2 regions of the Blastococcus carthaginiensis genome follow, and region 2 is predicted to be linked to the other one. Evidence: riboswitches for the same ligand, from Rfam matches in the RefSeq annotation. Region 2 holds a riboswitch; the other holds the start of a gene.
The links. A riboswitch is a leader RNA that binds a small molecule or an ion and turns the genes downstream of it on or off. The one in region 2 is predicted to bind cyclic di-AMP.
Positions count from the first base shown of each region.

Region 1: another riboswitch for cyclic di-AMP. It lies ahead of QOZ88_RS03750 (C40 family peptidase); the one in region 2 lies ahead of QOZ88_RS17535 (C40 family peptidase).

Region 1 is NZ_JASNFN010000002.1:199,237-203,659, reverse strand. It holds gene QOZ88_RS03760 (ABC transporter permease) at 1-338, shown strand, start outside; gene QOZ88_RS03755 (MFS transporter) at 352-1,581, opposite strand; gene QOZ88_RS03750 (C40 family peptidase) at 1,749-2,990, opposite strand; cyclic di-AMP (ydaO/yuaA leader) riboswitch at 3,005-3,158, opposite strand; gene cobA (uroporphyrinogen-III C-methyltransferase) at 3,330-4,423, opposite strand, start outside.
Region 2 is NZ_JASNFN010000024.1:64,330-68,752, reverse strand. It holds gene QOZ88_RS17545 (acetyl-CoA carboxylase family protein) at 1-1,453, opposite strand, end outside; gene QOZ88_RS17540 (helix-turn-helix domain-containing protein) at 1,913-2,566, shown strand; cyclic di-AMP (ydaO/yuaA leader) riboswitch at 2,955-3,112, shown strand; gene QOZ88_RS17535 (C40 family peptidase) at 3,128-3,649, shown strand; gene QOZ88_RS17530 (hemerythrin domain-containing protein) at 3,756-4,238, opposite strand; gene QOZ88_RS17525 (Rieske 2Fe-2S domain-containing protein) at 4,235-4,423, opposite strand, start outside.

The sequences.
Region 1 (4,423 bases), on a different contig from region 2:
CGGCACTGGCGCTGGTGGTGGTCTTCTCGTTCGGGCTGTCGTGGGCGTTCTCGGTGCTCGGCCTGCTGCTGCGCAGCCCGAACGCCGTCATGAACGCCGGCTTCATGGGCATCTTCCCGCTGACGTTCCTGTCCAACGTGTTCGTCGACCCGGCCACCCTGCCCGGGCCGCTGCAGGTGTTCGTCGACGTCAACCCCATCTCGATCCTGGCGACGGCGTCGCGGTCGCTCATGGCAGGGGAGCCCGACGTGCCGGCGATCCTCGTCTCGCTCGCGGTGGCCGCGGCGCTGGCCCTGGTGTTCCTGCCGATCACCACGCGGCTGTACCGGAGCCGCTGAGCGCCGGGCCGGGTCAGGCCGCGCGCGCCGCGGCCGGTGCCGGGGCGGGCGCCGCCCGGGGGATCGCCAGCCCGCCGACGAGGCCGGCGGCGAGGACGGCGGTGCTCACGCCGAAGGCCACCTGGAAGCCGGCCACGTCGGTGAGCCAGCCGGCGACGAGGGGGCCGGCGATGGCGCCGAGGTCGGCCGACATCTGGAACACCGCGACGACGCGACCGCCCCGGCCGCCGCTGAGGTCGCCGACCAGTGCCGCAGGCGCGCTGGCCAGCAGGGAGGCGCCGAGCCCGAAGACGGCCATGGAGAGGAGGAAGGCCCAGATCGCCGGCGGCAGGACGAGCACCGCCATGGCCGCGGTCGCCAGGGCCGCCCCGAGGACCAGCGAGGGCCGCCGTCCCCAGGCGTCGACCAGCCGGCCCGAGCGGAGCAGCCCCAGCGCCTGGGCCAGCGAGCCGGCCAGCAGGCCGGCCCCGGCCCAGGCCACCGTGCGCCCGAGCTCCTCGGTGACGTAGAGCGGCACCAGGGAGTTGCGGACGCCGAACAGCACCCAGCCGACGCCGAAGTTGGCCACCAGCGCGGCCAGGTAGACCCGGGAGCGCAGCGCGCTGCCCAGCCGGACCGGGCCGGCGTCCAGGTCGGGGCCGGCGACGTCGGCCGCCTCGGGCGCGGCCGGGTCGGGCTCGGCGGTGCGCAGCAGCGCCATGCCGACCGCGCCGGCGACCAGCAGGAAGCCGGCGTAGAGGAAGAACGGCAGCCGCGGGGAGAGCTCCGCCAGCAGCCCGCCGGCCGCGGGACCGGCGATGCCGCCGAGGATGAAGCCGCCCTGCCAGGTGGCGGCGGCCCGGCCGCGGTGCGACGGCGGAGCGACCCGCAGCAGCAGCGACAGCGCGGCGACGGTGAACATCGCGCTGCCGATGCCACCGGCGGCGCGCAGCCCGAGGAAGAGCGGGAAGGACCCGGCGAGCCCCGCGAGCCCGGTGGTGACGGCGACGATCACCAGCCCGGAGGCGAGCACCAGCCGTTCGCCGAACCGCTCGACCAGGCTGCCGCCGCTGAAGGCCGAGACGAAGCGGAAGAAGGCGAAGGCGCTGACCGCGAGGCCGACGGCGGTGGTCCCGACGCCGAAGGAGCGGGCGAACAGCGGGATGGCCGGGGCGACGATGCCGAAGCCCAGGGCCACGACGAAGGCGATGACCGCCAGGACCCTGACCTCGCGGGGCAGCCCGCCCCCCGTCCCGACCCGCACGAGAGGCGATCGCCCCCCGCGCCGCCCGGGCGGCCGCCGCCGGGGGCCCGGGGCGCGGGCGGCCCGGCCGCCCGCGCACCGGAGGAGCTACCCGGCGGTGATGCCGGCCGGCTTCCGCGCCCCGGTCCGCTCCTCGCTCGTTCCTCGCTGCGATGCTCCCGCGGCTGTCAGCCGGCGATGCGCCGGGCGCTGTTGTAGCCGCCCATCGAGTCCACGGAGGCGACCTTCACCGGCACCCCGGACGTGGCGGCGTGCACCATCTGGCCGTTGCCGATGTAGATGCCGACGTGGCTGATCGGGCTGTAGAAGAACACCAGGTCGCCGGGCTGCAGGGCCGACCGGGAGACCGGCGTGCCCATGGTGGACTGCATCCGGCTGGAGTGCGGCAGGCTGATGCCGGCAGCCGCGTAGGCGTACTGCACCAGGCCCGAGCAGTCGAAGGCGTTCGGCCCGGCGGCCGCCCACACGTAGGGGTCGCCGATCTGCGCCATCGCCGTGCTCACCGCGGTCTGCGCCGCCGCGCTGCCCCCGGACGGGGCGGGCGGTGCCGGCGGTGCCGGCGGTGCCGGCGGCGGGGGAGCGGCGGGAGCCGGTGCGGGCGCCGCGGCGGCGGGAGCCGGTGCGGGCGCCGCGGCGGCGGGAGCCGGAGCGGGGGCCGCTGCCTGCGGGGCCGGTGCCGCTCCAGGAGCCGCCGCCGCCTCGGCCTCGGTCTCGGCCGCCTGCGCGGCCGTGGCCTCCTCGGCCGCGGCCTGCGCGGCCTCCTCGGCGGCGTGCCGCTCGGCGGCGGCCCGGGAGGCCCGCTGCTCCTCGGCGCTCAGCCGCTCGTACTGCGCCTGGTAGGAGGCGATCTGCTCGTCGAGCCGGGCCCGCTGGGCGTCCACGCGTTCGACCTGCGCCTGCGCGTCGGCCGCGGCCTCCTCGGCGGCCGCCCGGGCGCGCTCGGCGTCCTCCCCGGCGCTCTGGGCCTCACCCAGCACGCCGTTGTTGTGCGCGGCGATGGTGTCGAGCATGCCCATCCGGTCCACCAGCTCGGTGGGCGACCCGCTGGTCAGCATCGCCTCCACGGTGCCCAGCCGGTCGCTGGTCCAGGCGCTGCGCGCCACCGTGCGGACGCGGTCCTGCGCCTCGGTCAGCGCCGCCTGCGCGGCGGTGAGCTCCTCGGCGGCCGCGTCGGCGGCCGCCTGCGTGGCCTTGAGCTGCTCACGGGTCTCGTTGAACCGCTCGGTGAGGACCTCCAGGTCGTGCGCGCGGGCGGCGACGAGCTCCGCGGCCTCCTGCGAGGTGGCCGGCCGGTGCGGCTCGGCAGAGGCGGGGAGCGGCGTCAGGGCGACGCCGCCGGCGGCCACGAGGGCCAGCAGGGCCCGCCGACCGGTGATCCGGCGGTGGGCAGGGCTGAGCGAACTCGCCATGTTCGGCGGGTCTTCCTTTCTTCCACGGCCGCCTACCGGGTGAGCTGACGGGTTCGGGCGGGAAGGCGCCCGGCGTCCGGCGGCCCGCGCGGGCCGGTCGGTCGCTTCACCCCGGTGGTGCGTGTGGTTCCCCGGTCCGGTGCCGGACGGATCCGGCGGGTGGTTCGGCGGCGTCCGGGCGGCTGTCACCGGTTTCAGCGACGGACGGGTCCGTCCGGACGGGCCCACGCTAGGGGGCGATCCGCGGCACCACCATGCCTGCGGACGACTTCGCCCGGAACCGTCGCGCTGCGCCGCGAACCCGGGCACGCAGCGTCACCGGCACGCCGCGACACGCCCTCAGTCGGCTGACGTGAGGTGCGCCACCTCGCCGACGACCCAGACCGCCGGGGGGCGGACTTCGTGCTGGGTGAGGGTGGCGGGGAGGTCGGCCAGGGTGGTGCGCAGGGCGCGCTGGGTGGGGGTGGAGCCGTCGGTGACGACGGCGACGGGGGTGTCCGGCGCGCGGCCGTGCCCGATCAGCGCGGTGGCGATGGCGGGGGCGGTGTCGACGCCCATGAGGACGACCAGGGTGCCGCGCAGCCGGCCCAGGGCGGCCCAGTCGACGAGGGACTGCGGGTGGCCCGGGGGCAGGTGGCCGGAGACGACGACGAACTCGTGGGTGAGGCCGCGGTGGGTGACGGGGATGCCGGCCAGGGCGGGGACGGCGACGGCGCTGGTGATGCCCGGCACGACCTCGACGGGGATGCCGGCGGCGGTGCAGGCCTGGAGCTCTTCGTAGCCGCGGCCGAAGACGAAGGGGTCCCCGCCCTTGAGCCGGACGACGCGGCGGCCGGCGCGGGCGTGGGTGACGAGGAGTTCGTTGATGGTCTCCTGGGCCATGGCGCGGCCGCGGGGGAGTTTTGAGGCGTCGATGATCTGGACCTCGGGGGGCAGGGAGGCCAGCAGCGGCTGGGGGCCGAGGTGGTCGGCGACGACGACGTCGGCGGTGGCCAGGGCCTGGCGGCCGCGGACGGTGATCAGGCCGGGGTCGCCGGGGCCGCCGCCGACCAGCACCACGCTGCCGCGCCCGTGCTCCCGCCGGCGCACCGCCAGGGTCCCGTCAGTCAGACCGGCGAGGACGCCGTCGCGGAGCCCTGCCGCCGCCCGCTGGTCGTCCGCGCCGTGGACCGCCACGACGAGTTCCCCGGCGCGCCCGGTGACCGGCAGCTCGGCGCTGGCGGCCGGCGAGCCGTCGGTGCGGGCGCAGAACACCCGCTCCCGGTCGGCGTCGGCGAGCACCGCGGCGTCGACGTCCGGGTCGCCGGTCGCGGCGAGGGCGAACCAGGCGCCGGTGAGGTCGCCGGCGGCGTAGGGGCGGGCGCACCAGGTGAGCCGCCCGGCTGCGGCCGCCGACTCCAGGGCCGGGGTGACGTCGGGGCTGACCACCGCCA
Region 2 (4,423 bases):
CTGCACCGGGATCGAGCGTCGCGCCGTCGGCCGCCTCGATCGCGACGACGGTGCCGGGCACCGGTGCACGCAGCCCTTCACCTGTTTCCGCCGCGGGCGCCTCGTCGCCCACCAGCTCCGGGAGGTGGTCCTCGACGAAGGTGGTCGTGGCCTCGGCGACCCCGGGGTGCGCGAGCAGGGCGCGGAGGAAGTCGGTGCTGGTCGGGACGCCGTCGACCCGGACCTCACCGAGCGCCCGGTGCAGGTGGCGCAGGGCGTCGGCGAGCGAGCCGGCGCGCTCGTGCACGACCACCTTGGCCAGCAGCGGGTCGTAGCGGGGGCTCTGCTCGGCGCCCGGGCGGGCGGCGGTGTCGACGCGCACGCCCGGGCCGCCGGGCAGCGCGAGGGCGGTGATCGTGCCGGCCGAGGGGACGGCGCCGTCGGCGGTGACCGTCTCCGCGACGACCCGGGCCTGGACGGCGGTGCCGACCGGCCGCGGCGCGCCGTCGGCCAGCCCGAGGTCGGGAAGGGTGGCGCCGGCGGCGACCCGCAGCTGCAGCCGCACGAGGTCCAGCCCGAGCGTCTCCTCGGTGACGGTGTGCTCGACCTGCAGGCGCGGGTTGCACTCCAGGAAGACGAACGCGGCGGGGTCGTCCGCGGGGACGAGGAACTCCACGGTCGCCAGGCCCCGGAAGGCGCTGCCGACGACGGCGCGCGCCGCTCGGGCGAGCTCGGCGCGGACGCCGTCGGGGAGCCGGGGCGCGGGGGCGATCTCCACGACCTTCTGCCGGTTGCGCTGCAGCGAGCAGTCGCGGTCCCCGAGCGCGACGACACTCCCCCGGCCGTCCCCGAGGAGCTGCACCTCGATGTGGCGCGCCCGCTCGACCAGCTCCTCGGCGAGCACCTCGCCGCTGCCGAAAGCGACACGTGCCTCGCGCTGCACCGCGTCGAGCGCGGCGGCGACGTCGTCCCTCCGGCGCAGCTCCCGAGTCGCCCGCCCGCCGCCGCCGAACCGGGCCTTGAGCATGACGGCGCCGACCTCGTCGAGGAGTGCCGCGACCGCGGCCGCGTCCCCGTCGGCCGCGCGCGGTACGGGCACGCCGGCCTCGGCGGCCCGGCTGCGGGTCAGCGCCTTGTCGCCGAGGACGGCCAGGTCCTCGGCGTCCGGCCCGACGACGGTGAGGCCGGCCTCCGCGCAGGCACGGGTCAGATCGGGGGTCTCGGAGAGGAAGCCGTAGCCGGGGTGGACGAGGTCGCAGCCGGTGGCGAGCGCGGCCTGCACGATCGCGGCGGCGTCGAGGTAGGCGGCCGGTCCGCTGCCGGGGAGGAGGTGCGCCTCGTCAGCGGCGGCGAGGTGGGGTGCGTCGGGCTCGTCGGCGGCGGCGACGCCGACCGAGGTCCAGCCCTCGGCAGCGGCGGCGCGGACGATGCGGACGGCGATCTCGCCGCGGTTGGCGATCAGCAGACGGGCCACCCGGCGATGCTGCCATGTGCCCCGGACCCCGTTGTGGTGCCGGCCACCGTCGGCCGCGCCCTCCCGCGAAACCGCCGCGGGTCCCGCCGCATTCGTACCCCTCGGCCCGGCGCCGTCGGAGGCGCGGCGGCTGCCCGGGCCGGACGGGGAGAGGTTCCTCGAAGACAGTCACGCTCTGCCCCGCCGCAGTGGGCAGACAGCCAGCGCGCCACCGCCACACTCCTTCCGGGCACAGTCACCCTCCGCCCCGCCGCAGTGGGCAGACAGCCAGCGCGCCACCGCCACACTCCTTCCGGGCACAGTCACCCTCCGCCCCGCCGCAGTGGGCAGAGATCTAGCTGCGTCCGGCGCCCTCCCGGCCCAGTACCCCTCTGCCCCGCGGGTGTGGGCAGAGCGTGACTATCCACAGAAGGGCACATGGGGTCGCACCTGGCCGGGCCCGGTGGACAGGCTCGGCGGGTGCCCGACGACCGTGTGCCAACGGAGTTCGACCTGTGCGGTCTGCTGCGGCGGATCCGCCGCCGGGCCGATCTGTCCCAACGGGAAATGGCGGCCCGGCTGGGCGTCTCGAAGTCCGCCGTGGCCGCCATGGAGGCAGGGACCCGCGGCGTTGACGCCCGGTTGCTCGCCGCCGCGGCGGACCTCGCCGGTCTCCGGCTCGTCCTGCTCGACGATGCGGGTCGCCCGGTCGAAGGCATGGCCGCGGGCGCCGTCCGCGACAGGGCCGGTCGGCGGTTCCCCGCCCATCTCGACACGATGCTCAGCGAGGAACGCGCATGGCGGTGGGAGCACCAGCCCGGGCGACCGCGACCGACGTACACCTTCGACCGGCGAAGCCCGTGGGAGGACGCCGCCGACCGCACCCGCGATCGCCCGGACGACCACCTCCTCCCCCAGCCCGGCGATGCCCCGGAGGAGCGCGCCGCGGCCCGGCGGGCGGGCGCCGCGCGACGGCGGCAGGAGGAGCTGCAGCGGCGCTTCGAGGCCGGGGCTTTCCGGCACATCGACGACGGCTGGACGTGCGCGTGCCCGCCGGAGTGCGACGAGCTGGACGACCGGAGCGGCCGGCCGGTGCACGCCGAAGACTGCCCGTGCCGCTGCGACGTCGGCTGACCGCTGCGACGTCGGCTGACCGGTGCGACGGGGGCTGACGTCGCGACCCGGCCGACGTCGACCGACCGCTACGACGCGGCGGACGCTGCGACGGTCGCTGGCCCGCGGCTACGGAGGCCCGATGGGTCGAGCACGCAGCGTTGAGCCACACCGCCGTCCGGAGAAGTACACGGCCGACAGCGGTCCGTCACCGGACCCCGACGCAGGCCTCCGGCCGCCGGCGCAACCCCGGTGGTCGGCTCGCGAGTCGCGGTCGGCGGCGACGAGCCGGGCAGCACCGAGGAGCGCCGACGGGCGGCGTGTCGGTCGCGTTGTGACCTATCCGTGACCGACCTAGCGTTCCCCGCGGTCCGGCCGGGACCCGCCGTCACCACCCCCGGTGACACCCGGACGGACACCGCCGAACCGTGCACCGGCACAAGCCGTCGCGCGGACCGGGGACCCACCGAAGTTCTGGGGTGAAGCGCCACCGGCCAGTCCGGGGCGCCGGGCGCGTTCCCCGCCCGAACCCGTCAGCTCACCCGGTAGGCGGTTGTCGGAGAACAGGAGAAACCGTCGTCCATGACGACCACTCGCACGTCCACCACCCGTCGTTCCGCCCGCGGGGCGGCGCTCGCCCTGCTCACCGGTGCAGGCATCGCCCTCACCCCGTTCGCCGCCACCGCCTCGACCGGTGACGCCGGGGGCGGCGGCACGGGGCCCGTCGTCACCAGCACCGTTGTCGCCCCGAACCACGCCGCGCAGGTCGCCGTCGACACGGCCCTGGCGCAGCAGGGCAAGCCCTACGTCTGGGGCGGCACCGGCCCGGGCGGCTACGACTGCTCCGGCCTGACCTGGTCGGCCTACCAGGCGGCGGGCGTCGAGATCCCGCGGACCTCGCGGGCCCAGTCGACGGCCGGGGTCTACGTCGACCGCGCCAACCTGCAGCCCGGCGACCTGATCTTCTTCTACGACCCGGTCGGCCACGTCGGCATGTACATCGGCGACGGCCTGATGGTGCACTCCTCGACCTACGGCAACCCGGTCGCGGTCGTGCCGGTGGATTCGATGTGGGGCTACAACACGGCGCGTCGCGTCGTCTGACCGGCTCCGGTTCCCCGGCCGTGCGCGCCCGGCCGGGGAACGGCGGCACGGCCGGGGACGGCGGCGCGGCCGAGGACGGCGGCGCGGCGGGGAGACCGCCGCGCGGCTACGCGTGGCGCAGCGTCGCCCGCTTCAGCCGCACGATCAGCCGCATCCCGCCGGAGTCCTCGAGCTCCCGCTTCCGGGCGCGCAGCTGCTCGCCGAGCTGTTCGAGGCGCTCCTCCCCCAGGGCGTGCGACTGGGGGAACATCCGCTGCTCCTCCTCCATCGTGTGGTGGCGCACCGTCTTCTCCAGCATGCGGACCTCGGTGGTGAACTCCGGGTCGGTGACGTCCAGGCGCATCACGGTGGCGACCTGGTCGTCGATCTGCCGGTGCTCGGCGTGCGCGAGCGCCAGCAGCGGCGAGACGTCGGGGACCGCGGGGTAGAACAGCTCGTCCTCGATCTGGGCGTGGATCTCGATCTCGCGCAGGAACCGGTCGCGCAGCTCCTCGCGCCGGCCGGTCTGGTCGTCGGTGGTCTCCGCCAGCTCGCGGAGCAGCCCGCGCAGCACGTCGTGGTGTGCGATCAGGACCTCGTCGGCCTTCACCGGGCCGCCTCCGCCCCCGTGGTGATCGCCGTCGGGGGGCGCCGGCGGGCCCGCCGCCGCACCTCGACCGCGCCGTCGCGGACCCGGGTGTCGTAGCAGGGCAGCGGCGCCGTGGCCGGCCCCTGCGCCGGCTCCCCGGTACCGACGTCGAACCGCGACCCGTGCCACGGGCAGACCAGCTCGTC